Regions from separate parts of the Paenibacillus pseudetheri genome, predicted to be linked through region 2. Evidence: riboswitches for the same ligand, from Rfam matches in the RefSeq annotation. Region 2 holds a riboswitch; the other holds the start of a gene.
What was found. Region 2 has a riboswitch for glycine ahead of L1028_RS13930 (amino acid permease). Riboswitches for the same ligand answer to the same signal wherever they lie in the genome.
Positions count from the first base shown of each region.

Region 1: another riboswitch for glycine. It lies ahead of gcvT (glycine cleavage system aminomethyltransferase GcvT); the one in region 2 lies ahead of L1028_RS13930 (amino acid permease).

Region 1 covers NZ_CAKMAB010000002.1:4,064-20,121, reverse strand. The annotation lists gene gcvPB (aminomethyl-transferring glycine dehydrogenase subunit GcvPB) at 1-1,043, opposite strand, end outside; gene gcvPA (aminomethyl-transferring glycine dehydrogenase subunit GcvPA) at 1,040-2,392, opposite strand; gene gcvT (glycine cleavage system aminomethyltransferase GcvT) at 2,500-3,612, opposite strand; glycine riboswitch at 3,798-3,896, opposite strand; gene gcvH (glycine cleavage system protein GcvH) at 4,174-4,566, shown strand; gene L1028_RS01600 (flagellar motor protein MotB) at 4,713-5,564, opposite strand; gene L1028_RS01595 (flagellar motor protein) at 5,561-6,343, opposite strand; gene uvrB (excinuclease ABC subunit UvrB) at 6,624-8,615, shown strand; gene uvrA (excinuclease ABC subunit UvrA) at 9,046-11,919, shown strand; gene L1028_RS01580 (DUF2759 family protein) at 12,637-12,846, shown strand; gene L1028_RS01575 (S1C family serine protease) at 12,975-14,108, shown strand; gene L1028_RS01570 (stalk domain-containing protein) at 14,136-16,049, shown strand.
Region 2 covers NZ_CAKMAB010000013.1:41,388-57,445, reverse strand. The annotation lists gene gnd (decarboxylating NADP(+)-dependent phosphogluconate dehydrogenase) at 1-1,215, opposite strand, end outside; gene L1028_RS13980 (GntP family permease) at 1,319-2,665, opposite strand; gene gntK (gluconokinase) at 2,693-4,231, opposite strand; gene L1028_RS13970 (GntR family transcriptional regulator) at 4,224-4,955, opposite strand; gene L1028_RS13965 (DUF6597 domain-containing transcriptional factor) at 5,348-6,142, shown strand; gene L1028_RS13960 (DUF8051 family protein) at 6,237-6,626, shown strand; gene L1028_RS13955 (alpha/beta fold hydrolase) at 6,844-7,695, opposite strand; gene L1028_RS13950 (hypothetical protein) at 8,041-8,445, opposite strand; gene L1028_RS13945 (helix-turn-helix domain-containing protein) at 8,589-8,921, shown strand; gene L1028_RS13940 (SMI1/KNR4 family protein) at 9,212-10,606, shown strand; gene adhP (alcohol dehydrogenase AdhP) at 10,737-11,753, opposite strand; glycine riboswitch at 11,951-12,031, shown strand; gene L1028_RS13930 (amino acid permease) at 12,165-13,523, shown strand; partial or broken gene L1028_RS13925 (helix-turn-helix domain-containing protein) at 13,675-13,941, shown strand; gene L1028_RS13920 (MFS transporter) at 14,074-14,415, opposite strand; gene L1028_RS13915 (MFS transporter) at 14,505-15,893, opposite strand.

The DNA.
Region 1 (16,058 bases), on a different contig from region 2:
CCGTTCGGACCGTAGGTACGGATATAGGTGTAGGCACGAACCAGAATACCAAAGTTTCCGTAAAAAGCTTTCACACGTCCAATGGATTCAGGTCCGCCGAAGTCGAGTGAGAAGCTGTTATCTTCGTTTTTTACCACAGTTGGTTGTGGTAGGAATGGAATCAGGATGGATTTTACGCCGACAGGTCCGGCTCCAGGGCCACCGCCGCCGTGCGGGGTGCTCATTGTCTTATGCAAGTTCAAATGCACAACGTCAAAGCCCATGTCGCCGGGACGGGTAATGCCCATAATGGCATTGGAGTTGGCTCCATCGTAATAGAGTAAGCCGCCTGCTTCGTGCACGATCTCAGCAATCTCGACGATTTGAGTCTCGAACAAGCCGAGAGTGCTTGGGTTAGTCAGCATCAATGCGGCAGTATCGCTGCCGACTGCTGCTCGCAGTGCTTCAAGATCAACCATCCCTTTATCTGTGGAAGGGATCGTGATCGTTTCAAGTCCTGCTGCTGAAGCACTAGCAGGATTGGTGCCGTGTGAGGAATCCGGCACGATAACCTTCGTGCGGGTCTCGCCACGGCTTTCATGGTAGGCGCGGATCATCATGAGGCCGGTCCATTCACCATGCGCACCTGCGGCAGGCTGTAAAGATACAGCATCCATGCCGGTTAGTGCGGACAAGTCATTTTGCAGGGTATACATTAATTCGAGTGCTCCCTGAATGCTTTCTTCCGGCTGGTAAGGGTGGATCTTAGCTAGGCCGGAGAAGCGGGCGACATCTTCATTGATTTTAGGATTGTATTTCATCGTGCATGAACCCAGTGGATAGAAGCCATTATCCACACCGAAGTTACGGCGTGACAAGGAAGTGTAGTGGCGAATGACGTCCACTTCGGATACTTCTGGAAGCACGACGGGGTCGCTACGGAGTAAACCTGATGGAATCAGAGATTCCAAGGTTTCTTCCTGCGGCACATCGCATAGTGGCAAGGAATAGGCCGAACGGCCAGGCCGGCTTAATTCAAAAATTAGACTTTGCTCCAGTTTCATAAACAGCCCTCCAGTGCGCTAGCGAATTGGTCGATTTCGTTTTTGCTTCTTTTTTCCGTAACGGCTACCAGCATATGTCCAGCAAGTTCAGGATAATCACGGCCCAGATCATAACCGCCTAAATAACCTTCCTTCAGCAGCTTCGAATTAATTGCACTAACGCTGCTTCCTTCCGGAAGCTTCAAGACAAACTCGTTAAAGAATGGGGAGGAAAAGGTAAGTTCAGCCCCTGTTAGTGCGCTTAGTTTATTAGCGGTGTAATGGCTTTTACGAATGTTCAGCTCGCCTACTTCACGCATCCCTTCTTTACCCATTATGGACAGGTAGACGGATGCGCAGAGTGCGAGCAGCGCCTGATTGGAGCAAATATTCGATGTCGCTTTTTCACGACGGATATGCTGTTCACGAGCTTGGAGTGTCAGAACGAAGCCGCGTTTACCGTTACGGTCAACCGTTTGGCCGACGATACGGCCCGGCATCTTACGCATCAAGTGCTCAGCTACCGCGAAGAATCCACAAGTTGGCCCACCTAGAGAAGCTGGAATACCGAGTGGCTGAGCGTCACCGACTACGATGTCGGCTCCGAGCTTACCTGGTGTTTCTAGTACGCCAAGAGCGATCGGATTTGCACTGACGACGAACAACCCTTTAACAGCATGGATCAGCGGCTCAACGGTGCTAAGATCTTCGATGCTGCCAAAGAAGTTAGGCGATTGCATCAGTACTGCGGCAGTATCACTATCAATGGCCTCCGCAAGCTTAGCCTGATCGGTAACACCGTCTCTATAGTCAATCTCCACTACCTCAAGACCCCAAGCATTAGCCGATGTGCGTAACACTTGGCGCGCTTCAGGATGAACGGTGCAAGAGACAATTAATTTTTTGCGTTTGGTAGCACCAGCTGCGAGGACTGCTGCTTCGGATAATGCGGTTGCACCATCATACATACTGGCGTTGGCTACTTTCATACCGGTTAGTTCGCAAATGTAGGATTGGAATTCGAAGATCGCTTGCAGTTCGCCTTGGCTGATCTCTGGTTGGTAAGGAGTGTAAGCAGTGTAGAATTCCGAACGGGAAATGACATGGTTGATCACCACAGGGATGTGATGGTCGTATAATCCGGCGCCGAGGAAGCTGGCGTGCGAATCGAAGTCAGCATTTCGGTCAGCGAGACCTTTCATGTGACGTAGCAGGGCGTACTCATCGAGTGGTTCAGACATCGGCATAGTGCCTTGATAACGGACGGCTTCAGGAATATCGGAGAACAGCTCATCTATGGACTGAATCCCGACGGCTTCCATCATCTCTACGCGGTCCTGTGCTGTCATGGGCAGATAACGGTGCTTCATTAAGGTCTCACTCCTTGGCTTTTTTTAAAATATAAGAAAGTACAATTTTCACGCTATACTTTATCCTTCTATTTCTCGCTTAAAAGCTAACCGTCCTAATATGGATGCTAAAGGCGTTTATACTTGTAAAAAGGGGCCTTAATCACGACAGCCTTAAGCTGCTTGCCGCGTATCTCTACGAATACCTCTGTGCCAATTTCACTGTAAGCTGTATCAAGCAAAGCTAATCCCAGGTTGCGTTTGAGCGTTGGTGATTGGGTTCCAGTTGTGACCTCTCCGATTTTGATGCCGTCCGCATAGACTGGATAATGGGAGCGTGGAATGCCTCGATCAATCATTTCTAGACCGACAAGACGGCGGGGAAGACCGGCTTCTTTTTGTTGTATCAACGCATCGCGTCCGATGAAATCTGCTTTGTCCAGCTTTACGAAAAACTGAATTCCTGCTTCAAGAGGTGTGATGTCAGCCGACAGCTCCTGACCGTACAGTGGCAATTTTGCCTCAAAACGCAGCGTATCACGAGCGCCCAGTCCAGCAGGTGTTAATCCGTGAGGAGCGCCAGCTGCAAGTAGACCGTTCCACAAAGCTTCTGCACCCTCTAGTGGAGCGTAGATCTCGAAGCCATCTTCGCCGGTGTAACCCGTACGGGAGATCAGTACTTCTACACCGCAGACGGCTGCGTGTTCGATGAAGTGGAAAGGCTTGAGCGCCGAGATCGGAGCATCAGTAACTTTCGCGAGTATGGTCTCTGCCAGCGGACCTTGCAAGGCGAGCAGAAGCGTCTCGTCAGAGACATTAGTGAGTGTGACTTCACCGAATTCAGAGGTCAGATGCTCTTGTAGCCACTGAAAGTCCTTATCGATGTTGGAGGCATTTACGACGAGCATATAACGTCCTTCGCTTAAGCGATACACGAGTAAATCGTCAACGACACCGCCGTTTGGATAACAGAGCAGCGTATATTGTGCCGCACCATCCGTGAGGCGGCTGACATCGTTGGTCGTCATTTTTTGTAAAAAGGCTTCAGCGCCGCTTCCGATCACCATGAATTCACCCATATGCGATACATCGAACAGTCCAGCATGCTGGCGAACAGCTTCATGCTCCTTCACGATACCTGTAAACTGTACTGGCAGCTCCCAACCGCCAAAATCAATGCACCTAGACTCCGCATAAGCGGAATAGAGATCATAAAAAGGCGTTCTTTTCAAAGCATCCATATCGTCACTCCCCTAGTCTGATTACATACGAAAAAAAGGACAGGCAGAAGCAATCATGCATAAATGCACTAATCGCTTTCTGCTCTGTCCCTTGTACCTGAGAGTTACCCTGCGTAACTAACCTGCAAGTTTCCCCGTTGGTGACCTGACGCACTCAGCCTCGCGTCTGATGCTCTCCAGAGGTACGTCCGACAAAGGTCCTTTTGCCTGAGAGATTCACCCTTGTTAGGGCTTACTCCTTCGGCGCCGTCTTCAAGTGAGACAGTCTCTCCCTATGCCATCATCCGCAACTGTATTTGTTTCAAATATAAGAAAGTATATGTTTCACTTTATACATTATCCTTATATTTCTTCGAGAAACGGTTATCGTCTATAAAAAGACGACATCGTCGTTTCTTCTTGTATGTCTCCATTAAACGGGTATAGGAGGGCGCTGTCAACAAGAAAAAGTCAAAAAAACGACAAATTTATTTTACTTTTAGTAATATTGACATTATGCTCCGGGATCACTTAGGCTATAACTAAATTTAGAATTCCAATTTGGAAATGAGGCGGCTTGAAATGAGTGAAGTTTTAGATAACCTTCTTTACAGCGAAGAGCATGAGTGGGCAGAGCAAGTGGAAGGACGCGTAGTACGTGTTGGGATTACGGATCATGCTCAGCATTTGTTAGGCGATATCGTATTTGTGGAATTTCCAGAAGTGGGTTCGGTCATTTCAGCTGGCGACAGCGTTGGCAGTATCGAATCCGTTAAGACCGTTTCGGAACTGTATTCACCCGTCTCAGGGACGGTTACCAAGATTAATGACGGATTAGAAGCTAGTCCGGAGCTGATTAACGATAAGCCGTATGGTGAAGGTTGGATTTTTGAAATTGAAGTGGACGGAGAGTACGCTGATGCTGTAAAAGATCTGCTGGATGCAGCCGGATATCGTGCATTGGTAGGAGAGTAATTGGGATTTTTCACTGTATATTAATTTCGCCGCATGTGATATTTGTAGCAGCAAGTTTCTGTTTTTGGGGACTTGCTGTTTGGTGTTTTTATATAGATAGTGGTGGTGATTTTTGCGTTAAATTGGGGAAATCAGGGAGGGATTCCCTAATCCCTCGATTGAATGTCACCCTCTTGAAGCTGACGAAGCACAATGATCTCTACACGGCGGTTCTTCTGTTGACCTGCTGCCGTTGTATTATCTGCGGTGGGCTGGGTATCAGCATAACCTGCGTATTGAAAATTGTCGGGGTTCAATCCCTCCCGATCTAAGAAAAAACGCAGTACAGACAGCGCACGAGCACCAGACAGCTCCCAGTTGTCGTTATAGTGAGAAGCCGAAGATACTGGCGTATTGTCGGTATGTCCTTCAATGCTGATCTTTGCGCCGATATCGCTGAATAAGCCAGATAACTGCTGAAGAGCAGGGAGGGCTGGAGACTTCAGGTCTGCCTTACCTATATCGAAGAGAAAACGGTCACTGAGTGTGATTTCTATCCCTTGCGGTTTGTCGGCAACAAAAATTTGTTCTTCGAGATTATTTTCCTCTACATAGTTCGTGATGACACCCATTAATTCAGCAAATTTAGTCTCTTGTTCTCGAAAAGCAAGCTCACGTACCGAAGGTGTTTTGTTCTCCGTTTGTTCAGCAGATCCATCATTCGGTCCCGCAGTTGCAGCTGCATTCCCATCCCCGTCTGTACTTTCCGGTTTGTTCTCAGTTGATTTCCCAGCATCTAAAATGCCGTCCCCACCCTCAAGGACAGTGCTGCCAGACTTGAAGGTCTCGGATAATGAGCCTGTCACAATATTATATTTGTCAGTATCCAGGCTGCTCATCGCATACAATATAACGAAAAATATAAGTAAAAGTGTAATTAGATCAGCATAAGTAATCATCCAGCGGTCGCGGCTTTCCCGAGTCTCTACACGCCGTTTGCGCCGGTCTCTTTGTCTCATAAAAGACCTCTAGTTTCTGCACGGTCATTCGTGTCCGTGTCTGAGATGAATGAGTTCAGTTTTTTACGCACCAGCAAGGGATGATCCCCGTTCTGCAAAGAAAGAATGCCGACGAGCAGCATTTCCATACTATGTAGCTGGCTTTGACTGCGGGATTTGATTTTGGAAGCGATGGGTAAAAATATTAAATTAGCGATGGCTACACCGTACAGTGTTGCGGTAAATGCAACTGCGATAGATGTGCCCAGATTTGACGGATCTGTAAGGTTGCCAAGCACACGAATGAGACCCATCACCGTCCCAATAATTCCCATCGTTGGTGCATATCCACCTGCGGCTTCAAAAATCTTGGCATAACTCTCATGCTTCAATTCCTGTGCGTCCATTTCTAATTCAAGAATTTGTCTTACCTGCTCAGGGTCAGTGCCGTCGACAATAAGAAGTAGACCTTCACGTGTAAAAGGGTCCGGATGTTCTTCAGCTTGTTTTTCTAACATTAAAACGCCGCCCCGACGGGCCAAGGTTGCCATTGAAATGAGTTCTTCTGCTTTTTCTACATCACGATCAGGGTTGCTGCCGAAAGCCATGCGTAGTGCTGTTGGAATGGAGCGCAGCTTAGATGCCGGGAAGCTGATCATAACAGCGGCAAATGTACCCCCGAACACAATCAAAGCTGCATTAAGCTGCAGCAGTCCTGAGAGGCTTCCGCCTTCCCACAGATAGCCGCCGATTAACGCAGCCAGTCCAGCCAATAGGCCGATTATTGAGGTAATATCCATGCTTTAAGCTCCTAACATTTCTATGTATTATGGTTTGCAACGATCTAGTCAACACTGTATAATGAACGGGAACACATATTCTTATCTTCCATATTTTTTAATTATAAGAAGGTATAAGTTTCACGTTATACTTAATTAATCCTTATAATTCTCGCACAAAACGCTTAACGTCTTTAGGGACGCCAAAGGCGTTTTAGCTTGCTATCGTATGGAGAGAGAACATTCAGACAACAATTATAATATATTAATCTAGTTTAGACGATAGAGGGGAGACGGGCAAATGAGTGATATTGTCGTCAGTACAAAGACTTTTGAGTTGGAGTCCGAGTATACACCCCAGGGCGATCAGCCTCATGCCATAGAGGAATTACTACAAGGCATTCGGCAGGGCAAGAAGCACCAGACGCTGCTGGGCGCAACGGGTACGGGTAAGACGTTTACCGTTGCACAAGTTATTTCCAAATTAAACCGCCCGACGTTAGTTATTGCGCACAACAAGACTTTGGCTGCCCAATTAGCGAGTGAGTTTAAGGAGTTTTTTCCGCATAATTCGGTAGACTATTTCGTCAGCTACTACGACTATTACCAACCAGAGGCGTATATTCCCTCCTCCGATACTTATATCGAGAAAGACTCCAGTATTAATGAAGAGATTGATAAATTGCGCCACTCCGCGACGAGTTCCTTGTTCGAACGGCGTGACGTTATTATTGTGGCGAGTGTGTCTTGTATTTACGGCCTCGGTTCGCCGATGGAATACGGAAGCTTGCTTTTGTCATTGCGGGTAGGGATGGAGAAGCCCCGAAATGAGATTTTGAGCAGGCTAGTGGATATCCAGTACCAGCGTAATGATATCAATTTTGTACGCGGAACCTTCCGTGTACGTGGTGATGTGGTTGAGATCTTCCCGGCATCTCAGGGTGAACATGCCATACGGGTCGAATTGTTCGGTGACGAAATTGAGCGAATCACTGAGATTGATGTACTGACGGGTGAACTGATCGGGGAGCGCGATCATGTTGCTATTTTCCCGGCGTCTCACTTTGTTACCAAGGAAGAAACGATGCGAGTGGCACTGGTCAATATTGAAAAAGAGCTGGAAGACCGCTTAACGGTTCTTCGTGACGCAGGAAAGCTTCTTGAAGCTCAGCGTCTGGAACAGCGGACACGTTATGATATTGAGATGATGAAAGAAGTGGGCTTCTGCTCTGGGATTGAGAACTATTCCGGACCGCTCACCTTCCGTGAACCAGGGGCAACTCCGTATACATTAATGGATTATTTTCCGGATGATATGCTGATCATTATTGATGAGTCCCATGTAACGCTTCCGCAGATTCGGGCGATGTATAACGGTGACCGGGCGCGTAAGACGGTATTGGTTGAGCATGGTTTCCGTTTGCCGTCTGCGCTGGATAACCGTCCACTTCAGTTCGAAGAATTCGAAGAAAAGGTGAATCAGATCGTATATGTTTCAGCGACACCTGGACCCTATGAAATGGAGCACTGCGACACCATGGTGCAGCAGATTATCCGGCCTACAGGTCTTTTGGATCCGATCATTGAGGTTCGTCCTACAGAGGGACAAATTGATGACTTGATTAGTGAAATTCGTGATCGGGTGGAACGAGACGAACGCGTACTCGTCACAACATTGACGAAGAAGATGTCGGAGGATCTGACGGATTACTTTAAGGAAATTGGAATTAAGGTTCGTTATATGCACTCTGATATCAAAACGCTGGAGCGGATGGCGATCTTACGTGATCTTCGTCTTGGTACATTCCATGTTTTAGTAGGGATTAACCTGCTAAGAGAAGGTCTCGACCTCCCGGAAGTATCGCTGGTCGCTATTCTCGATGCTGATAAAGAGGGCTTCCTTCGTTCCGAACGCTCCCTAATTCAGACGATTGGTCGTGCGGCCCGTAACTCCGAGGGTCGTGTAATCATGTACGGTGATCGAATCACTGATTCGATGGAGAAGGCGATGAGCGAAACATCGCGTCGTCGCGCCATCCAGATCGCCCATAATGAGAAACACGGCATTACCCCAACCACCATTAATAAAAAGGTGCGTGACATCATTGAGGCAACGAAGGTTGCCGAGTCTAAAGCGGATTACCTCACGGGTGTTGGTGGCAAGATGAATAAGAAAGAAAAACAAAGTCTAATCCAGCGTCTGGAAGCCGAGATGAAGGACGCAGCGAAGAACCTGCAATTCGAACGCGCGGCAGAGCTGCGTGATGCATTGTTGGAGCTTCGGGCCGAGTAATAAACCATAAACGCATCACCGATATTTTAAATATGTAATTGAACGGTGCTGTCCCAGGCCGTTCTTTTTGAATAATAGATGTTCCACGCATCCCATAGGGACAGCGCTCCACAACGCTTTTGGCACTTACGCGCATCCCATAGGGACAGCGTTCCGCAACGCTATAGTAGTTGCGGTAATCTCACACTTCCCGCACTTAGCTAGTGTGCGCCTAACGTTCAAGCGGTCCCGTAGGGACAAGCGCTCCAAGCACCACTGTCACTAAGTTCCGTCCCCCCAACCTCCTTCGTCAAAAAATGCGGGTGTCCAGAGGGTGCAACCCTTGGGGCCCTCCCTTGGAAGGGAGGGTTTGGGAGGGATCGAAAACGCTTTTAATAAAGCTCTGAAATCGTTAAAGTTTTGATATTTGATTCATTAAGGAGAGGTTCCGTTGGCGAACGAAAATATTGTAATTAAAGGCGCGAGGGCGCATAATCTCAAAAACATCGATGTGACGATTCCGCGTGACCGTTTCGTCGTGCTGACGGGGCTGAGCGGCTCGGGTAAGTCTTCGCTTGCATTTGATACGATTTATGCTGAAGGACAGCGGCGTTATGTTGAATCTTTGTCAGCTTATGCTCGTCAGTTCTTGGGGCAAATGGAGAAGCCGGATGTGGATTCGATAGACGGATTATCCCCGGCAATCTCTATTGATCAGAAGACAACAAGTCGCAACCCGCGCTCTACGGTAGGTACGGTAACTGAAATCTATGACTATTTGCGGTTGCTTTTTGCACGGATCGGTCACCCACATTGTCCAGAGCATGGAATTGAGATTACCTCCCAGACTGTAGAACAGATGGTAGACCGGATTATGCAGTATCCAGAGAAGACTCGTTTGCAGATCCTGGCACCTATCATTTCAGGGCGTAAAGGGGAACACAAAGGACTTTTCACAGATATTTCTAAGCAAGGGTTCGTACGTGTGCGTGTGGACGGTGAGCTAAGAGATCTGTCTGAGGATATTGAACTTGAGAAGAATAAAAAACACACCATAGAAGTTGTTGTGGACCGGATCGTCGTTAAAGATGATATGGAGACCCGGCTGACGGATTCATTGGAGACGGCGCTTAAGCTTTCGGGCGGTAAAATCCTTGTGGATATCATCGGTCAGGAAGAGCTGCTGTTCAGTTCTAATTTTGCTTGTCCGATTTGTGGTTTTAGTATTGAAGAGTTGGCACCACGTATGTTCTCATTCAACAGTCCGTTTGGAGCCTGTACAGAGTGCGACGGACTTGGTATGAAAATGGTGGTCGATCCAGACCTGCTTATTCCTGATGCTGAGAAATCCATTGAAGAGGGTGCTTTTTTAGCTTGGACTGGAAGTACATCTAATTACTATCCGCAATTTCTGAAGTCCGTGTGTGAGCACTTTAATATTCCACAGAACGTTCCAGTGAGCAGTTTAACACCTGATCATATGAATAAACTTCTGCATGGTACGGGTAGTGAGAAGGTTCGCTTCAAATATGAGAATGATTTTGGACAAAAGAAAGATGCGATGGTTGCTTTTGAAGGGATTATTCCCAACCTGGAGCGGCGTTACCGGGAGACCGCATCTGACGGTATTCGTGAATTTATCGAAGGATTTATGAGTGCTAAGCCTTGTCATGTGTGTAAAGGCAAACGTCTGAAAAAAGAAATTTTGGCGGTGACGATCAACGAACGCAATATTTCGGATATTACCGATCTCTCGATTGGTGACTGTCAGCATTGGTTTGAAGAAATAAAGTTAAGTGAGAAAGAGACAGCTATCGCCAATCTCATTCTGAAGGAAATCTGCAATCGTCTGGGGTTCCTGGTGAATGTCGGATTGGACTATTTGACACTTAGCCGCGCAGCAGGCTCACTATCTGGTGGTGAAGCACAGCGTATCCGGTTGGCAACTCAGATTGGTTCGAGCTTAATGGGTGTATTGTACATTCTGGATGAGCCAAGCATTGGTCTGCATCAGCGGGATAATGATCGCCTGATCTCTACGCTTGCTCATATGCGTGACCTAGGCAATACGTTGATTGTTGTAGAGCATGACGAAGATACGATGATGGCAGCCGATTATATTATTGATATTGGACCGGGTGCGGGTATTCATGGTGGACAAGTTATGGCGCAAGGAACACCAGAAGAGATTATGAAAGATCCGAATTCCTTAACCGGTGAATATTTAAGCGGTCGTAAGTTTATTCCAGTTACCGCTAAGCGTCGTGCTACCGATGATCGTTGGATAGAAATCCGTGGCGCGAAAGAGAATAACCTGAAAAATGTGAATGTGAAGATACCATTGGGTGTGTTTACAGCGGTGACTGGCGTGTCGGGCTCCGGTAAATCTTCACTTATTAACGAAATTCTGTACAAGAGCTTGGCACGGCAGCTGAATAAGGCTGTGAAGGTGCGTCCGGGTCAGCACAAAGAAATTCGCGGCTTGGAAAATCTCGATAAGGTTATTGAAATCGACCAATCACCAATCGGGCGTACACCACGCTCTAACCCAGCAACCTATACCGGCGTATTTGACGACATTCGTGATCTGTTCTCGAAGACGAATGAGGCAAAGGTACGTGGGTTCCAAAAGGGACGCTTTAGCTTTAACGTAAAAGGTGGACGCTGTGAAGCTTGCCGTGGGGATGGAATTATCAAGATTGAGATGCACTTCTTGCCTGACGTATACGTTCCATGCGAGGTATGTAAAGGAAAACGTTATAACCGGGAAACACTAGAAGTGAAGTATAAAGGGAAAAACATTTCCGACGTGCTGGAGATGACAGTAGAGGATGCTACAGAGTTCTTCGTGAATATCCCTCGTATTCATCGTAAAATGCAAACGCTGATGGATGTGGGTCTTGGCTACATTAAGATTGGTCAGCCAGGAACAACATTATCCGGTGGTGAAGCGCAGCGTGTGAAGTTGGCTTCTGAGCTATACCGTCGTAGTACAGGTAAGACACTCTATATTTTGGATGAGCCTACAACAGGTCTGCATGTGGACGACATTGGTCGTTTACTAGAAGTATTGCATCGCTTGGTGGATTCCGGAGAATCGGTTCTTGTCATTGAGCATAATCTGGACGTTATTAAGACTGCCGATTATATCATCGATATGGGACCAGAGGGCGGCAGTGGCGGCGGAACCGTACTGGCAACAGGAACACCAGAGAAGATCATTACTGTTACGGAGTCTTACACAGGTAAGTATCTGAAGCCAGTTCTGATTCGTGATACGGAGCGTACCGAAGCGCTTATGCTTGAGACGGCTGAAACCACCTAAGCTATAAATAGCTGGATAGTATAACTACCAAAGAATAAAGGTCACGGTATTTCGCCGTGGCCTTATTGTTTATTGTTTGAAACTTTTATTTTGGGAAAACAATTAATCGGTACAATTGCTGGTATTCACCGGTAAATTAGAGTGATTATACGATCTGATGTGAGTTTCTGGTAAACGTTATATGACTCCTATAAAAAGAACACCAAATAATAGACGGGATAGGCATATGTAGGGCATGTCCGTCGTAAGATTGAATGAGGAGCATGCTGTTGCTGTAAGTGTACTAAATGGGTAATAGAATAACAGTAGGCTCGATGGTTCCTTGAAAAATAAATAACTATTTGTAATATACATTTAGCTCTACCAAAAGCTTCGGTTACTAGATTGAGGAAAGCATCCCTAAAAACTCAAGTCAAACCAAATCGATACTCGGCTAACTTGAGGAGGCTTTAATCCATAACCGATACTTCATTTTCATCACCTTCATAAAATAGCGCATTAATTGTTACGCTCGCATCATTTTCACTGAAACGCACCAAACGTCAATGAACAATATCATCAATTCATTCAATTTTGCAGGCATAAAATATATTTTTTGCGACAAATACATAATTTTTCTACAAAACCTATTGCATCGCCCAAATGGTAGCGATAACATAGAAGAGGATATGGGCAATACTGGATCTTGCTTGACAACATTTTTGAGGAGGTAAGGTAATGCTACTTGCAGAAGTTGCCGCGCAAGGACCGTCTAAATTTCATACCTTTGATGTTTTTATGATTTTATTCACCATCCTAATTTTGGTCGGAGTTATTCGGTTACTGAGAGCTCCCCAGAAGAACAAGTTCGCCATTGGTTTCGGAGCGGTTAGTTTGTTGGTTTTTATAATCTCTGACTATGCCATGGTGATGCATTGGTTAAGTTAACGAAAGAACTAAATTGAACAGCTTTGCACCAAAAGACTCCTTTAACGCCGTGGGCGCATTGAAGGTGTCTTTTTTCAGATTATATAATGTAAAATTTATCCATGTGCAGAGAGAGGGTCTGGTGAAGGTTGATGAGGATTGGGGAGAAGCTGGTGAAGAAAGGATTGGGCCTGCTGCTGTGTGGTGTGTTGCTGTCCGGAGTATGGAGTGAGTCGGTTTATGCGTTGGGTAGTACGACTAAGACGGTTAGCGAGGCGACGACAACCCAGAAAAACAAAATCAAAAATTCTACAGCAGCTGAAGACCCTGTCCCAGGGATTATTAAAAGTATCGCCCCCTCCGTAGTGGGCATTATCGGCAAAGACGATAGTGGCGGGAATAGCGGACCGGATGATCGGTACAATCTGACGCATGGCTCTGGTATTATTGTGAAATCGAACGGATGGATCGTAACCAATGCACATGTCATCAAGGATCTGCAGAATGCCTTGGTAGTGACGTCGGACTCCAAAACCTACAACATTAAAGAAACATATCTCGATGAAGTTAGTGATCTGGCCCTGATCAAAATCAATGCAACCTCCCTTAAACCTGCAAGGTTTATTCCATCGACCGGCAAAACCGTTGTTGGTGAGAAGGTAGTGGCCATCGGAACACCGATTAACTTTTCTCTAAGGAATTCAGCGACTGTAGGGGTTATTAGTGGCCTTAACCGTGAAGTAGCTGCGGCTTACCGCCTGATCCAAAGTGACACAGCGATTAATCCCGGAAATAGTGGGGGCCCGCTAGTGAATATGAAGGGCGAAGTGCTGGGAATAAACAGCCTGAAATACTCAGCGGTGGGCGTAGAGAATATGGGCTTCTCTATACCGTCGGATACCGTGCAGTATATTATGAACCAGCTTTTTAAGTACGGTGAAGTAAAACACCCGAGTCTTGGATTGGAGTTAGAGCCGAGTTGGTCCTCGATTGTGGGCTTGCCAACGCTTGATCCCCTGACTGTAACCAAAGTGATTTCTGCTGAAGCACACAAGGCGGGTGTTGCCGAAGACGATGTCTTATACAGCATTGACGGCCACCGTGTGGTCTCACTTGTTGATATTAATGAATTGTTTAAAAGCTATTCTCCAGGTACGACGGTACGACTGGTTATGCAAAGTGATGGGGATATCGTCATCCGTAAGCTGGTGCTCACTCAGGGTGACCCCCTATTAAGTGAAGAGGGTTCAGGAGCAGATGGGGACGAGCATACGGAAGAGTGATCAGGAAACTCGAGAGGGGGACGGGAAATGGGCTTTAAAGTTTTAAAACAAGGATTGTGTGCGATGCTGGCCTTATTATTGCTATTTTCTATATTACCGATACAAACCGCACGGGCAGCAGAAACAGACAAGCTACAGCTGAGTCTTAAAGTTGGCAGTACTTCAGCTACGGTGAATGGCAAGAAGGTGACTATCGAGCGGCCTTATATGGAGAACGGAACGGTTATGGTACCGCTCGGGGTTTTTAAAAAGACATTTGGCAGCACGGTTTCCTTAGAAGGAAATGATGTAGTGAAAGTAACGTACGGCTCTCATACAGGGTTAATGACGATTGGTAGTATTAGCGCCTGGAAGGATGAGACTAAAGTTAAACTCACCACCGCGCCTCGGATGGTTTCAGGTGTGCTGATGGTGCCGCTGCGTTTTGTGGCGAGTGTACTGGGTGCAACCCTCTCTAACGGTAACGGGGATGAGCTCATCATTACCTTAGTTCCTGCAGACAATGAAGGCGATGTGCCAGTGGATACTGGTATTGATAGCGAAGTGGGGAAGACGCAAATTGGGAACAGTTATTATCGATGGACACTAAATTATCCGTCTGGACTGATTGCTGGAAATAGCGGTGGAGATGAGAGTGTGGCTACCTTCTCCAGTGCGGACAATCTTTATTATTTGGAGATTCATGCAAGTGATCAGGCAGTTGCTGTTGATGCAGATGGGCTATTAGAACAACTAGTCCGGGAAGTCGAGTTAGGCAGTGAGCTGATATTAGACCGGGAGTCGTTCCCGAAAGCCTCTGTACCTTATGCACGATTGGTCAGTAAAGATTCTAGCGGAGCACTCTGGGAAAACAGGCTGATCTATGCTGAAGGTAGACTTTACGAGATTTATTTGACCGATGAAAAAGCCACTAATTATAAAGATTTAGACAAATATGCGGGGTTACTGAGCTCTTTTCGACCCTCTTTTGACACTAAGGATAACAAAATCCGTGATCTCTCTACTGTAAAGAATGGCTTGAGTGAAGCCTATAATGAGGACTATGGCATCTCACTACAGGTTCCTGCCGCTTGGACTAAGGATGAGCAGCATTTTTATTATGAAAGCAAACAAGGAAGTCATTTGAGTGTGGCGATTACATCGGCACCTGCTGGTTCTACACTAGAGAGCTGGGCTGAAGAGCTGAAGACAAACACGCAAGAGAACTTTGTAGCGGACGCTTATGTTGTTAAAGGTAGCATGAAGTCTGAAATCTCCGGCGTACCTGCGCAAATAAGTGAGACACAGCTGAATTTCGGCAACGGTTGGACGACAGAATATCAGGCACTCGTGCTCAAGAATGGGTACCGTTACTATTTTGAATATGTGACACCTGCTGGACAAGAAGACGATAAGGCCAAATTCAAAGCTATTATATCCTCTATTGATATTGATTTTGATCTGTTGAAGGAGAACTTCGGGCGACTCGCTAGCGATGACTATAAGACAATCAAGAATAAAACGATAACCAAAGTATCCAAAAGATACGGCTATGCCATCGACATTCCACGTTTATGGACACCCAATCAAGATGTATTCGAGACACAGTTGGTAGAGTATCGGTTCATCGGAGGACGTTTCCAGATTAACTCGAAATCTGAGGGCTCAGTCGATTATGCGGTGAATATGCTCAAAGATTCTTATCAGAATAAAAATAATGATCCTAAAGGTCCTCGCATTGAAAGTATAGTGGAGTCTACCTTTGCAGGTGTTCCTGCTACGATCCTTACTGTGCATCAAATCAAGAATGGTGTTCCTCTCCGCAGTAAGCACGTTGTTTTTGGCAAAAATGAGGTGGTCTACACGATTACTGTTACGCTGAATGATGCCAATGCCACTACAGAACAGCAGGCTTTGTTGGATAAAACGCTGCAGTCGTTTCGGTTTACGGGGAATGAGTAGTTTAGAGGT
Region 2 (16,058 bases):
TCGCAATCCTATTTGATATTCTTTAACCTTTTCAGCAAAATAGGGGGCGATTAATAGATTAGCGAGATTTGGCTGTGCTTGATAGGTTTCGCTTATGACGTTTAAGAATTCTGCACGAATGATACATCCACCACGGAAAATAAGGGCAATATCCTTTAAAGGTAAATCCCATCCGTAAAGTTCAGAAGTCATTTTATATTGTGTGAATCCTTGTGCGTAGGCACAAATTTTGCCCATATATAATGCTTGTCTAACGTACTCAATCCACAAATCTTTATCTAAACTCCGCTGATCTATCTCCGGGCCGGATAGGATATTGTCTGCATAAACCCGTTCCTCTTTTAAAGAGGAGATATAACGGGCAAACAATGACTCTGTAATAATGGATGATGGGATCCCGGTATCTATTGCTTGAATGCTCGTCCATTTACCTGTACCTTTTTGCCCTGTTTTATCAAGAATCACATCGATCAGTGGTAAGCCTGTTATTTCATCCTTTTTCCGTAAAATCTCTGCGGTGATTTGGATTAAATAACTGTTCAGTTCACCTTGATTCCATGTTTCAAAGATGACAGCAATTTCGTTAACAGATAAACCTAACCTTGTTCTTAAAAATGTATAGGCTTCTGCAATTAATTGCATATCTGCATACTCGATTCCGTTATGGACCATTTTCACAAAGTGACCGGAACCTTTTGGACCAATATAAACACAGCAAGGGCCGTCGTCCACTTGGGCTGCTATTTTTGTTAGAATAGGAGCCACTTTTTCATATACGGCTTTATCTCCACCAGGCATGATCGAAGGTCCTTTTAAAGCTCCAACTTCGCCTCCGGAAATACCGATTCCTAAATAACCGATTCCTTTAGACTTCAATTCATCATATCTACGTTCAGTATCTTCGTAATGGGAGTTACCACCGTCCATGATCACATCGCCTGCTTCAAGAAAAGGTACTAATGCACTGATCACCGAATCGATCGGTTTGCCCGCCGTGACCATAAGGAAGATTTTTCTTGGCGTTTCTAAGGAGTGAACAAAGTCTTGAATTTTGTAGTAGGGATGGATTAATTGACCTTCCGTTGTGCCAACAAGATTATCTGTTAAGTCCCTCGTATAATTATAGACAGCCACTTGCTCACCTTTACTAGCCATGTTTAAAGCGATATTACTGCCCATTACCCCTAACCCAATGACACCAATTGTATTGAACATTTTTTCCTGCTCCTTCTAATTAATAGGTAGAAAAATCCCTCACTTATTGACTCCGAAGATTCTAAGAGAATAAGTGGGGGGTTACTGTCCACAAATATTGTTGTTATACGAATAAACTTAGTAATAGAATAAATCCTAATCCAGCTACAGAAACGATTGTCTCAAGCAATGTCCATGTTGCAAATGTTTCTTTCATGCTTAGACCAAAATACTCTTTAAACATCCAGAAACCAGCATCGTTAACATGGGAAGCTATTAAACTACCCGCTCCCGTTGCAAGCACGACTAAAGCAAGATTAACGTCAGATTGTCCTAACATCGGAATAACTAAACCAGCAGTTGTTAAAGATGCGACAGTAGCAGAACCTAAGGAAATACGTAAGATTGCAGCGATGATCCAGGCAAGCAAGATGGGTGATAATGAAGTTCCTTGGAATAGTTCGGCTACATAGTCACCCACGCCGCCATTAATCAATACTTGTTTGAAGGCTCCGCCGCCCCCAATGATTAAGAGCATCATCCCAATATGAGTAATAGCGGTTGTACAAGATTGCATTACAGTTTTGATTGGAATTTTTCTTGCTAATCCCATGGTATAGACAGCAACCAGTAAGGAAATTAACATGGAAGTTGATGCATCACCAATAAAACGGATAGCGGCTAGTAAATTATTATCTTCAAATCCGATTGTTTTTTGAAGTAAAGTAATAATCGTTGCAATAGACATTAAAATAACAGGAAGCATTGCAGTAAATACACTGATACCAAATCCAGGTGTATCTTCTAATTTAAATTCTTTTTGTTCACCTAAAGAGGCAATATTACCCGTTTTCGTAAATGATGCAGGTACGAGTTTTTTGGCAAGCTTAGTAAATATAGGTCCAGCCAAAATAACTGTTGGAATTGCAATAATGAAACCGTAAAGTAAAACCTCACCAATGTCCGCGCCATATTCACCTGCAATTACTGTAGGTCCAGGGTGAGGAGGTAAGAACCCGTGTGTTACGGATAAAGCTGCAGCCATCGGAATACCGAGATAAAGAATAGAAACCTTCAATTGTCTTGAAATGGCGAATACAATTGGAATTAATAATACTAATCCTACTTCGAAAAACAACGCCACACCGATAATGAATGAAGCAACTACGACTGCCCATTGAATATTTTTTTCACCAAATTTATGAACGAGAGTCATGGCAATTCTTTGAGCACCACCTGAATCAGCGATCAACTTGCCTAACATCGCTCCAAGACCAAAGATTAACGCTAAGTGACCAAGTGTTCCGCCTAATCCGGCTTCAATGGTTTTGACAATTTCATTCAAGGGCATTCCAAGTGCTAAAGCGACACCGAACGATACAATGATTAATGAAACAAAGGTGTTTAATTTGAAGCCCATTATTAAAACTAATAATGCTAAAATTCCAATTGCTACAATAACTAATGGCATTGTAATTTCCCCCTGCTGTTTATCTTGTTAGTGTTTGATTAAGCTTCTTTGATAATTGGCAATCCGTTTATAATCATCTTCTAATACTCTAGATATGTTGATGAAGATCGGCAGTAATTTCCTATATTCTTTCGTTGCTTCTTCGTTTGGTGTGTGTTTGTAGGTACTGCCAACCATTTCAGAAACGACTTCAAATGATTCGATCTTTCCGGTGGCATATAAGCCTAAAATACAAGCACCTAGACAAGAACTTTCGTAGCTTTCTGGAACGATTACTTCAGAATCGAATATATCGGACATCATTTGTCGCCAAACATCTGATCTTGCGAAGCCTCCGGTAGCTTGAATTCGGGTCACAGGACCGTCCATGCATTCGGTTAATGCTAAGAATACGGTGTATAAATTGTAAATGACTCCTTCTAGGGCTGCGCGAATCATATGTTCTTTCTTATGTGACATCGTTAAACCGAAGAATGAGCCACGTACGTCTGGATTCCATAATGGCGCACGTTCACCAGCGAGGTATGGATGGAATAACAATCCATCTGATCCTGGTCTTACACGTTCAGCAATCTTAGTTAATACATCATATGGATCAATTCCTAGTCTTTTTGCTGTTTCTACTTCTGATGAGGCAAGTTCATCACGGATCCAGCGAAGGACCATCCCACCATTGTTTACCGGCCCGCCGATGACCCAGTGCTTTTCCGTTAAGGCATAACAGAATATTCTTCCCTTTTCGTCTGTTTGCGGCTTGTCAATAATGGTTCGAATGGCACCGCTTGTCCCAATTGTGATGGCAATTTCGCCTTTTCTTATCGCATTTACACCTAGATTAGAAAGGACTCCGTCGCTGGCACCAATGACAAATGATGTTTGTGGATCGATACCCATCTGTTTTGCCAAATCTGAATCACAGTTGGTAAATATCTTGGTTGTTGGAACGAGTTCAGATAATTGAGCAGGTGTTATACCAGCAATTTGTAATGCTTCTTCATCCCAATCTAGTGTTTTGAGATTCATCATGCCCATGGCTGAAGCCAGGGAATGATCAACAACATAGTGATCAAAGAACTTTTTGAAAATATATTCTTTAATTCCTATATATATTTTAACCTTGGAAGCGATTTCGGGAAGGTCATTCACAATCCAAGCTATTTTAGTCAATGGTGACATGGGATGAATCGGTGTTCCCGTGCGTTTATAGACTTCATGGCCATTCAACTCATCTTTTATTTTATGTGCCCATGCTTCACTTCGGTTATCTGCCCAAGTGATACAAGGCGTCAGCGGCTGGTCATTTTCATCCATTGCAATGACACTATGCATGGCACTGCTAAATGAAACAAACGATAGCTTTTTGTGTGAATGATGTTTCATTATATTCGAAATGGCTTGTAGGACTGCCTGGAAAATCTCTTCTGGGTCTTGTTCAGCTGTCGACATATCCGGTGTATAAAGCGGGTACCCCATATTTTCTTGTTGGATGATTTCGCCTTTTTCACTAAATAAAACTGCTTTCGTACTTGTAGTTCCGATATCTATACCTAACATAAAGTTAGTCATTTTGCTGCACTACTCCTTTCGAGAGCATTTGTTGCGATATCCATAGGTCTTCTACTTTTCCTTGAACATCATCAAAATTGTCATGTAAGGACTTACTCATGAGGTCTCTATCTTTTGTTCGGATCGCTTCAATATAAAGCTCATGATTTTTTATAATCCGTGTAAAGTCTTCATATTTTTCTTTGAAACGCTTACGCATCGACAAAAGAATGAAGCTTTCCATAACGGGTTTTAAATTATTCCAGATCATCAGGATGTATGAATGATTAACTGCACGAATAATCGTTTCATGGAACAAGACATCTTGATATGAAAATTCATCAGCATCACTATATTTGATTGCGACCTTCATCATTTCTAGTATTTTACTAAGTTCCTTTATTAATTCATTAGTGTCTATCTTTACAATCCGTTCAAATACAAACGATTCTATGAGTAAACGGACATCATAAATCTCTTCTATTTCTTTTTCTGATAAACCAATAACAACGGCACCCATTCTTTCTAAACGGATGATATTTTCGGATGCCAGTATTTTTAACGCTTCACGGATCGGTGAGCGACTTACAGCAAAATCTGCAGCTAATTTATTTTCCGATAATATGGTGCCGCTTTCAATCTCGCCGGAAATAATACGCATTCTAAGCTCGCAGGATACACGATCACCAGCAGAGGCTTTTGAAAGCCATTTGGAGGGATATAGAAATCCATTTGATTCGGTCATAAATTCACCTCTTAATTAATCTAGTATACTTGTATACAAGTATTATATTCTAAATATTTAATTTTGCAAGCGATTTCATGAATTGGGGTTTGTCATGCACGATATTTGTTGAACAATTGAACCTAAAGCGAATTGGCATATTGATTTTAGTAGGAAGAGGGGATGCGCAGCCCCTCTTCTTTTCTATAATAAACTAGAAAATAAATGGCGGGGTTTATCGAGACATATCAATATAGGGGATATAATTGAGAAGTTCGGGGCCAACGGCGATTGGAAGAAAGACTCGACAGCGAAGTGAGCACAGATGGAACCTGATGTTTAAGGTGCTAAAGGTATTAGTGGAAACGTGGACAAAAGAGAATTCACCAGTCTTTTAGAAGGAGATGCATACGATGATTCGAATCTTTGAACCTATAAATGCCTTACATAAGATAGTGGACTATATTTGGGTCGTAGACTTCGACTTTCTCGCTGATGACAATAGAGAAGATATTATTATGCCGCTGGGGTATATCAATATCATTTTCAATTATGGGTCTGCTTATAGACTGGTGGGAGAAGATCAGGAAATGGTGATCCCCAATACGGTTGTGATTGGTCAAATGAAAAGCGCGAAATATGTTCGATATGGACAACAGCTGTATCAAATCGGGATTTCATTAACTCCATTAGGGTTTATACAATTGTTTGATGTGCCCAGCCTCGAATTGGCAGAGCGAATTGTACAAGCCATCGATGTGGACCCTGATCTAGATGAACTGTACCGAATGATGATGAGATTTAAAGATGTGGAGCAACATATCACAGCAATCAATCATTATTTGCTGCATAAAATGGTGTTGAATAAGAAGGATACTGGCCGCATAGAGAAAATGCTTACTTATGTAGAACGAGAATATGAAAACTTGAACATTGTAAGTATGGCAAAATTTTTTAGTATTTCAGTAAGTACGTTGGAGCGTTTCTTCAAAAAACAGATCGGACTGACCCCAAAGGCCTATGGAGATATTGTGAAGTTCAGAAAACATGTTGAGGATGAAGGATTGAGGAAGGATATGCAGCATCGTTACTACGATCAGTCTCACCTCATCAAAACATCCAAAAAATTTGCAGGCAAAACCGTCAAAGAGCTAGAGAAACTTCCACATGAATTAACCCTTCGTTATGTATGGCATGGTCAGAAGTGATGAACACCTGATCATAGATGCTGATTTTTTACAATACATGTTTTTTCCTTCCTGTTAATCTTGAGACACTAAAAAATGAGAGGAAGAGATAACGATGCAGGATATTATGATCATGGCAAGTTTACTAGTGTTTTTAAATGTAACATTATTGGCGATATTGGTTCCGGGAGGGCCGATTGAGAATAGAGATTTCTCAAAATTAAAAGGAGGTGTATTTTGGGGGTTTAATCTGTTTCTTATCTTGCTTGCAATTACGTCGTTTATCGTGTGCTATCTCTTGTTGATATCACATCCACATGCCATATTCATGACACAAATCATCGCTGTTTTATACTTTATTGTATACATTATCGACTTAGCTGGTATTTTTCCAAAATCACCGACTAAAATGTCTAAGCCCCTTATGCTTTTCGAAGTAATTAACACATCAATGGCTATATTCCTCTTCCTCTTTGTGATGGCGATTGGGCATGTCGGTTCGTAAGGACGAGGACCGTGCACGTTGTCTTTAGGGTTTAGCAACGTGGAGGAGCCTGAGCAATCTCAAAAAATAGAAAATAGTAGGTTATGAAATATCGAATATCCAGTTACAAATAGGTAAATATGTATAAATCATTGGGCGTCCGGTAGGGCGCCTTCAATAAAAAAACACTAAGAATTAACTTAGTGTTTTTCGTTATACAAAGGAAAGCCTCAATTGGTCAATTGCCCTCAAGAATCCACTTGCTTAGCTCTTTGTCAAAGGTTTGAGGTTCTTCAAACATCGGATTGTGACCACTATGCTCAAAGATCACTTTTTTGACGTGCTTATAGGTTTCATCAACAGAATTCCAAAGTGAAACAGGCGCTACCAAATAGTCATACCTGCCTAAACCGATAAATACTGGTTTATTGAAGTTAGCGAGTGATTGTATAAGATTCAATTCTGCGAATGCTTCTCCCCACAGATGATCGATAATTGGCATATTCGTATATATAACTTCCCACATGTATGCTGCGTTAAATGTATAGTCATAAAAGCTTTGGGCTCCCATCCGAATACACATGTGAACGAATCGTCGTTCAGGATCTTTCTGAATGTCACTTTCTAACAAAGCAATATCCATCTCGAACTGTCTTTTTCTATCCGGACTTGCTGTCTCATTAAAAAATGCAAAACTTTGACGCTGTCTTTCCTCGCTATTTGTAGGTGCTGAATTCAATAAGGCAACTTTTTGGACATGGTAGGGATATTTTTTAGCATATTCCAAAGCCATGAAAGCATGTCCTGAATGCCCTAATAAGATGAAATTTGTTAAGTTAAGATCCTGCCTTGCCGTCTCTATATCATCTAATACTTTGTCCAATCTATAATCTTCAGATTGCAGAGTTCGGGGCGGCTTCACAAATCCTCTATGATCAAGGAAAATAAACTGGAATGTATCATATAAATCTTCTGAGAATAGTTGAGGATAATAAACACTGCTGCCTATCACCAAAATAGGTTTCCCAGTTCCTTTTACACTATAATTCAGTTCAAATCCATCGCTATTTATAGTTTGGTATTTATTCATTGTCATCATCCTTTTTTCATTTTTACTTTACACATCACTCCTTCCTTTCACGGATTCCATTACATTCTCCATGGAACGTTCTAACATTCCGATCACCTCAAATTTTGTGGCTTGTAATAAATATTATGTTAGCATACATTGCATAGTTAATCGATTACCGTGTTTAGACGAACTCGCCTTTAGTGGGATATGGTGAACTGTATCATAAGTAGGGGAATGCTTTGGACACGCTCATTATGATATCCGAGCAGAATAAGGCTTTCCCCTTCCTGTTCTTCTTTGTTTATTTCTTTCTATTGAAATTTTTATATTCGTATCACTCTAACTAGATCTCAGATGATTCGATCAGAAAAGTGAACAGGGATCAACCCTCATTCTCCTACACAACTCGCATAAAACCTCTGTTGCTCTATTTATCACCCTATTGCTAGCCTCAGTTTTTATAACTTCTAAATCCTGCCCCTCTCCGTTAACGATGTAGTCCAACTCGCCAATAAACACCACAATCTCAAGCGCAGGATTATAATCCGTATGTAGAAGCAGTAAAAGATCAATTAAAGCAATCCCTGATCCCAATTCCGTCTTGTTTTCATAAATATATAGCGCCCGAATCATGGAGATGAGTGCCGAATGACAAAGATAGAATGCAGCTTTATTCTGATTATGTTTTCTCATGATATGGACTAACTTCATATGATATTGAGCAAGTTGATAATAATCGTCAATTTTATTTTGCAATCTTTTTTCCATGGCAATCCCCCTAGAATAGAAATGGAAAAGTATTATACTAGTATAATACTTATAAATATTAAAATAAATAATAATATTCGCTATCCGGTGTTTACCTTGATGAAACTTGTCTACACTTTTGACATGGAGAGGTGAATACTGAGATGGATAAGGAAATATTGAAGCTGGTAGGAATACGTATTCGTACTCTTCGAAAAGAGCGCGGCTTGTCCCAGGAAGCACTCGGTGAGAGAGGCGGATTTCATTTTTCATACATAGGACAAATTGAACGCGGTGAGAAAAACGTATCTTTATTGAATTTACATAAGATTGCAGAAGCTCTTGAAGTTAATTTAATTCAGTTGTTTGCATATTTGGATGAAGATTTCATGGTCACATCATCAGAGAGCGATATTCGAGACATTGTGGGTTTGCTTCGTACTGCTAATGATGAAAAAATAAGGCTGGCTAAAAATGTGTTAAGAGAATTATTATGAGGAAATCTCGACAAAGGTAGAGGTTTGACTATTCTGATATTCCATAATATTCTTTATTGATAAGAAAATAACAAGACTAGAGCATGGTCGTGACCTAACTCAGAGGCGTATAACCGGAAACGGGGATAACCGCCTCTTTTTTGCGTGTTCACTTGCGTATTTGTTTTATAAATTTATTTTGGGGATGCCCTATTTTTGATTTTCAATACCTACATCCCATCTGGTAGAATAGGGAAAACCATATTTCTCTATACTTTAGTAACTTGATTATACGCTTGGGGAGGTAGACCATGGACAAAGAACTACTCGCGCAGCTGACACAGTGGCATGAAGATGATGAACACCAGAAGATTGTAGACACCCTGATGGAGATTCCTCCAGAGGACAGAGATTACGAGGTGACCAGCAGTCTGGCAAGAGCGTATAACAATCTGGGACGTTATGAAGAGGCGCTTGAACAGTTTGCGATGATTGCAGAACAGGGGCAGGATGACCCGTTGTGGCATTTTCGTGTAGGGTATTCCTACTATTATCTGAATCGGTATGAGGAAGCAGTGAGAGTGCTGGGTATCGCCCATGACCTCGATCCTGACGACGAGAATACGGCCATGTTACTGAACCTCAGCCAGCGCAAGCTACGCAAAGACCAACACGCCGCGGCCAGACGGGTAATTAAAGATTCGCATAATGATCCGAGGACGGAAGCAACTCCTTTTGAAGGGATGGATTTCTCCGACTTTTGGGACGATAGCGATTATGCACTAAGAGAATATGTCTCTGATCCGCCTGCGGATGAGCTGATTGCTTCTGTAGAAGAAGAGCTCGGTTACAAGCTTCCTGCATCCTATATCCGTCTGATGAAGGAGCATAATGGGGGAGTTCCTTACAATACTTGTTACCCGACGGAGGACGCGACCTCATGGGCTGAGGATCATATTGCGATTACAGGCGTTATGGGCATTGGGCGCGAGAAAAGTTATTCGCTCTGCGGAGATCTTGGCAGCACATTCATGATTGAGGAGTGGGGGTATCCTGACATCGGCGTGGTAATTTGTGACTGCCCTTCGGCAGGTCATGATGTCGTAATGCTGGATTACCGGAACTGCGGGAGGGACGGCGAACCCGAGGTGGTTCATGTCGATCAGGAAGACAATTATGAGATTACGTTCCTGGCTGAAGACTTCGAGGCATTTATCCGCGGGCTGGTGAGTGAGGAGGAATACGATACTTCTCAAGAAGATAAAGAAAAGGATCTGCGAAAAGTAGCCGTAGGCAAGTTCTCACCTTTGCTTGCGGAGCTGTGTAATCGTGTGTCCGAGGTTGATCAGCTTGAGCAGAAGATTCGTAATGTCTGTACTCGAATCGTTGAAGAGAAGGGACACTTTTCCTTTCATGCAGATGAGCTCTCTACTTTGATGTACGATGTGCAGTTCTGGCTGTACACAAGCTCTTATCCGAATACGAGCCATCAACAATATCTGGATGTGTATGAGAAGATAATCGCTTTTGGCGGCGAGTTCGGTCAAGGCGGGTATGCGCCCGGCTGGATCAGTGACTGGCTGGATGGGCGGATTCGGGAAGGGCTGATCGTTCAGGAGAACGGAGTGCTTCGCTTCACGGATCAAGCCCGCTCAGAGGTTATTGAACGGCTGGAAGTGGCAGCCGCAGAAGAGGACGTGACCTAAACCGGTCTCCCGCGCAGAGCTTGATTGATCACAACAGAAACATTGCGCAAAAAAGTATTGCTAGTAGGGGAATTTTTAGTCATAAAAAAAGCCCGAAAAGCAGCACTTTTCGGGCGTGTTTTCTTTCGGGTCATTTCGTCATATCAAGGACGATTCGACCATTGATTTTACCTTCTAACATAAGATCGTAGATCTCATTAATATCTTCTAGTTTACGTGTCTCAATAATGGTTTTTATTTTTCCTTCTGCAGCGAATTGTAATGTTTCTTGCAAATCTTTGCGAGTGCCGACAATTGATCCGACTACCTTTGTACCGTTTAATACCGTATCAAAGATCGGAACATCCATGGATTCAGGAGGCAGCCCAACCATGACGCAGGTACCGCCGCGGCGAATGGCCCGGTAGGCTTGGTCGAATGCTTTTTTCGCAACCGCCGTACAAACGACACCATGCACTCCACCGATTTCTTTTTGAATCCAGTCTGCGGCATCTTCTTTTAATGCGTTTACGGTTTTGTCTGCACCAAGCTGTTTGGCAAGCTCCATCTTTTCATCCGACGTGTCGATGGCCACTACGTTCATTCCCATCACTTTTGCATATTGTACGCCAAGATGACCCAATCCTCCGATGCCGAAAATGGCTACCCACTCACCTGGCTTTACACCCGATACTTTCAAAGCTTTATAGGTCGTAACGCCAGCGCAAAATAAAGGTGCCGCTTCGATGAAGCTTAAATTATCAGGAACCTTCACTACATAATCGGCAGCTGCCACACAATATTCTGCATATCCGCCATCTACGGAATATCCAGAATTTTGCTGATCGAGACAAAGAGTCTCTCTTCCTGTAAGACAATACTCACAATGACCGCAGGCTGAGTACAGCCATGGAATTCCTACTCGGTCACCTACTTTTAAGTGTGTAACTCCTTCACCCATTTCTTCAATAACCCCAACGCCTTCATGTCCGGGAATAAGAGGGAGTTTCGGTTTGACGGGCCAATCGCCATGAGCAGCATGCAAATCAGTATGACACACTCCGCACGCCTGAATATGGACAAGGATTTCTTTGTGTCCGGGTTTTGGTTTAGGTACGTCTTGTAGCTCTAACTTTTCTTTGAATTTCTTTACTACAGCGGCTTTCATCAGCATACTCCTTTAGTTTTTTGCTTTTCAAAAAGTAGTATGTTCATGAGGCTAACTTTAAATTCTTGAGACTTTTATCACTGATTAACACTCACATCACAAGTAATATGTTAGAATATCAGAACAGCTTTACTGCGTTACCGCTTTATCAACTTCATAATTCACGAGCTATGATGGCTAAGGATTACACTTTAGCTGGAGCAGCTTCTGGAGAGACCGCGGAAATTCCGCGGCGCCGAAGGGTTCACAATCTCAGGCAAAAGGACAGAAGAGTACTGAATATATATTTGTCATGCTGATCGACATCAGTAGGCAAATATTATTTGATATTCTTACGATCTGGGAGATTGGATGACATCCAATCTCTCTTTTTTTATTCCAATTTATTGTACTCACAAGGGGGAACTAGGTATGGCACAACCAGAATTAAAGAGAGAGCTAGCCAATCGGCATGTTCAACTTATTGCTATTGGCGGCACCATCGGTACAGGATTATTCTTGGGATCAGGCAAGGCGATAGAGAAGGCAGGCCCATCCATCATGATCACGTATTTAATCGTGGGTATTGCTGTGTTTTTTGTGATGAGAGCACTGGGAGAGCTCCTATTATCTAAAGCGGGCTATCAATCGTTTACGGATATTGCTGAAGACTACCTTGGATCACGAGTCGCATTCATTACCGGTTGGACCTATTGGTTTTGCTGGATCATGACGGCTATGGCTGATGTCATCGCTGTTGGCGTATATGTACAATATTGGTTTGATATCCCACAGTGGGTCCCTGCCATCGCCTGTCTAGTCGTGTTATTAGGACTTAATTTATTAACTGTAAAGAGCTTTGGGGAACTCGAATTTTGGTTTGCTTTAATTAAGGTAATTACGATTCTTGCCTTGATTGGTCTTGGAGTCATTTTGCTGATCATTGGGTTTAAGACGGATGCAGGATCGGTGACGATACGGAATCTATGGGAGCATGGGGGCTTTTTTCCGAACGGCATATCAGGCTTCTTATTTTCTTTTCAAATGGTTGTATTTGCTTATGTCGGTGTGGAGTTGGTGGGTGTGTCAGCAGCGGAAACAGCGGATCCGGAAAAAAATATCCCGTCGGCAATTAATAAAATTCCTTTACGGATTCTATTTTTCTATGTCGGCGCGCTTTTCGTCCTGCTATGCATTAACCCTTGGACGGAGCTTAGTCCGGCAGAGAGTCCTTTTGTAAAAACCTTTACTCTAGTAGGGATTCCAATTGCCGCAGGGATTATTAATTTTGTCGTATTAACTTCAGCCGCTTCCGCTTGTAACAGTGGAATGTTCTCGACAAGCCGAATTCTCTATAATTTGAGTAGAAATAACCAGGCGTCACCTCGTTTGGGCAAACTGAATAAAAACCATGTACCAGGTAACTCGTTATTCATTTCTACAATTGTTATATCTGTTGGTGCTCTTTTGAGTAAACTTATTCCGGAGCAGGCTTTTGGAATCGTGACAACGATTAGCGCCATTTGTTTTATATGGGTGTGGGGCATTGTTCTTATCTGCCATATTAAGTATAAGAAAACCCGGCCAGACTTACAGGCGAAATCTAAATTCAAAGCACCGTTCACACCGGCTATTAATTATATTGTCTTAACCTTGTTCGCTGGGATACTGATCATCATGCTGTTCGCTGGAGAGACACGCCCGGCTTTATTGTGTACTCCGTTATGGTTTATTTTATTAGTCATCTTGTATTCGATTAGAAGCAAAAAGGGGAAAAGTAATCAAGCTTGAGTGATGTCAACATCAAGTAGCTGTAAGCCTAGTGTTAACCGCAACTTGGGGTTGCGGGGCTGCAACTAAAGCGTTCTTTACTTCTGCATACGATTAATCCAATATAGGCTTAGGAATTGCAGAAAGGTAGTTGCTGCTATGATCTTTGGGGAAGTCGGTTTCGAAATGGGAGAATGGTCAAAACTACCCAAGCATTGAAATCATTATTAAAATAAGCGATCTTTTTGGGGTAACTATCGATGAGTTACTAAGGAGTGACGAGGAGTTGACCAAAAAGGTGATTAAAGAAAGCAAGAAATTAGCTTACCCGAAATTAAAGTTTGTATTTGATGTCTTCGTAATAGCAGGCATTATGCTGTTAGTGATTAAACTCTGTGTCCTCTTTCTGAACAAAGTAACGGTGCTAGAGATTACCTTGAATGGCGGGTCATTCTTTTGACCAGCATAATGAAAGAAATATAAACAAGAGTAAACTGGTTAGCTGAGAATAGCTATGAATAATGTAAAAGGACAGCTGATCGCTGTCCTTTTGACATTCCACTTTATGCGGTTATTCCTTGCTAACTAGGTTTGCTTTCTTTTCAATCGTGATCTTGTTTTTCGTGGGCATAAACAATGTTATAACAAACGCAGCAATGGATAAAATCATCATAAAGTAATAGGCGTCACTTGCCCCAAGAATGGATGCAAGGGATTTAAGGATCTCAGGAGTAGTAGAGGCATTGCTCTGCATCACTGTAGCCGCATGACCTGATGCCTGCAAGGTATAAATCGTAATTACGACGGCAGTACCGATGGCCCCGGCAATTTGGCGAACGGTATTGTTCACTGCTGTACCATGCGTGCCGAGTTGTTTGGGCAGTGCATTTAGTCCAGCCGTATTGAGTGTCATAGTGATGAAGCTTAATCCAGGGATTTTAATTTAAAAAAGAACCCTAAACTCTTGGTTTTAGGGTTCCAATTATGAACTAACAACGTAATTTATTTCGTCGTTTTTCGTCCTACTAATACCCAGTACAGAGATAAACTGAAAAGGGTAATGAATACGAGAATGAATAGGATATTACTAAACATCGAAGCATCCGAATTGCTCGTAATTCCTAAGAAGCTTCTTCGCATGGCGGAATGGTCCATCATAGCTGCTGTATAGGCAATTCCGATTGACATCGCGACATTCAATGTTAAATTGAAAAATCCGACGGCTGTACCTGCTTTTTCTTTTTCAATCGTACGAATACAAGAATCAAGTATTGGTGCATACATGAATGCAAATGAGCTAGAGAATAACACCATGGAGATCACGAATACAACAATCGAAGTTTGTATAAAGAATGCGCCTAATAATAAGCTTACCACTATACAAGACATCGCGATTGTAATACATTGCTTGCTTCCTAAGAACTTCGCAAATTTTCCAGAAAGAGCCCCGACTAGAGTGGCTCCTATATAGCCTGGAATCAATAATAGTGAAATGGTATCTAGCTTCAGACCATAAATCTTTTCAAGCAAGAATGGAAATAAGAAAATATATGCTAACTGCACAGAGTAAATTACAAAAGCAACGCCAAGCAATGAGATAAACTGTTTATTTTTAAAGAATGATATTCCAATAAACGCTTTGGAGTTCTTACTGATATAAGTAAGGAATAATGTAATTGCAACAATAAACAAGAGAAGGTACATCCAATTGAAATCGGTAATATACAGTAGTAGGGATGCTGAAATGGTTCCCACTAGAAATAATCCTAATACATCAACATGACTGTTTTTGGCTTCTTCCTTAGGAAGATATTTTAAAATAAATGGAAGGGTGAGAAGTGTTACTAAAGAAACTAAAAACAGCATTGTCCAATGGAAATACGTAGAAATATAGCCTCCAGTTAATGCACCAATAAGCTGTGAAAGAGCAAAACTGCTTGTACTTAATCCCAAAAATTTCTTTTGTTCATTTGCAGGTAAATGTTTGGTTACAAATATAACATATAATGTTTCAGCTGATGCTAAACCTGCCGTTTGGATCAATCGTGAGATAACAACGAGTAAAAACGAATGTTGGAAAACATATCCCATGACTGAACCGACACATATTAAAATGATACCAGCGGTAAAAAGTTTTCTGAAACTAATGGAATCCGCCAAAGCTGCGTAAACAACCGCCCCAATCCCAATCACAAGGCCAGCTAGGGTTGCTTGCCAGCTGACTGTTGTCGCTGAAATGTTAAAATCTTTTGCCATATCAACAGAAACAATCTTAAACGAATTATCAATAATCAAGCATAGTAGAAATAATAGCAAGGTAATAGGTACTGCTTTCTTAAAATTATATTCCTGGGGTTTCTTCATGCACACATCTGCAGTTGTAGTAGACATAGGTATATTCTTCTCCTTTGTTGTTTGCTTCTAATGATGTTGAATAAGGTAGCGCTTCCATGAATAACCCAAAAATAATTACCCTTTGATTGCGATTTCATAGTCATTCATGATAACTTTTCCGATCATACAACATTGTATAGTTGTCTAACAACTTGTATATTA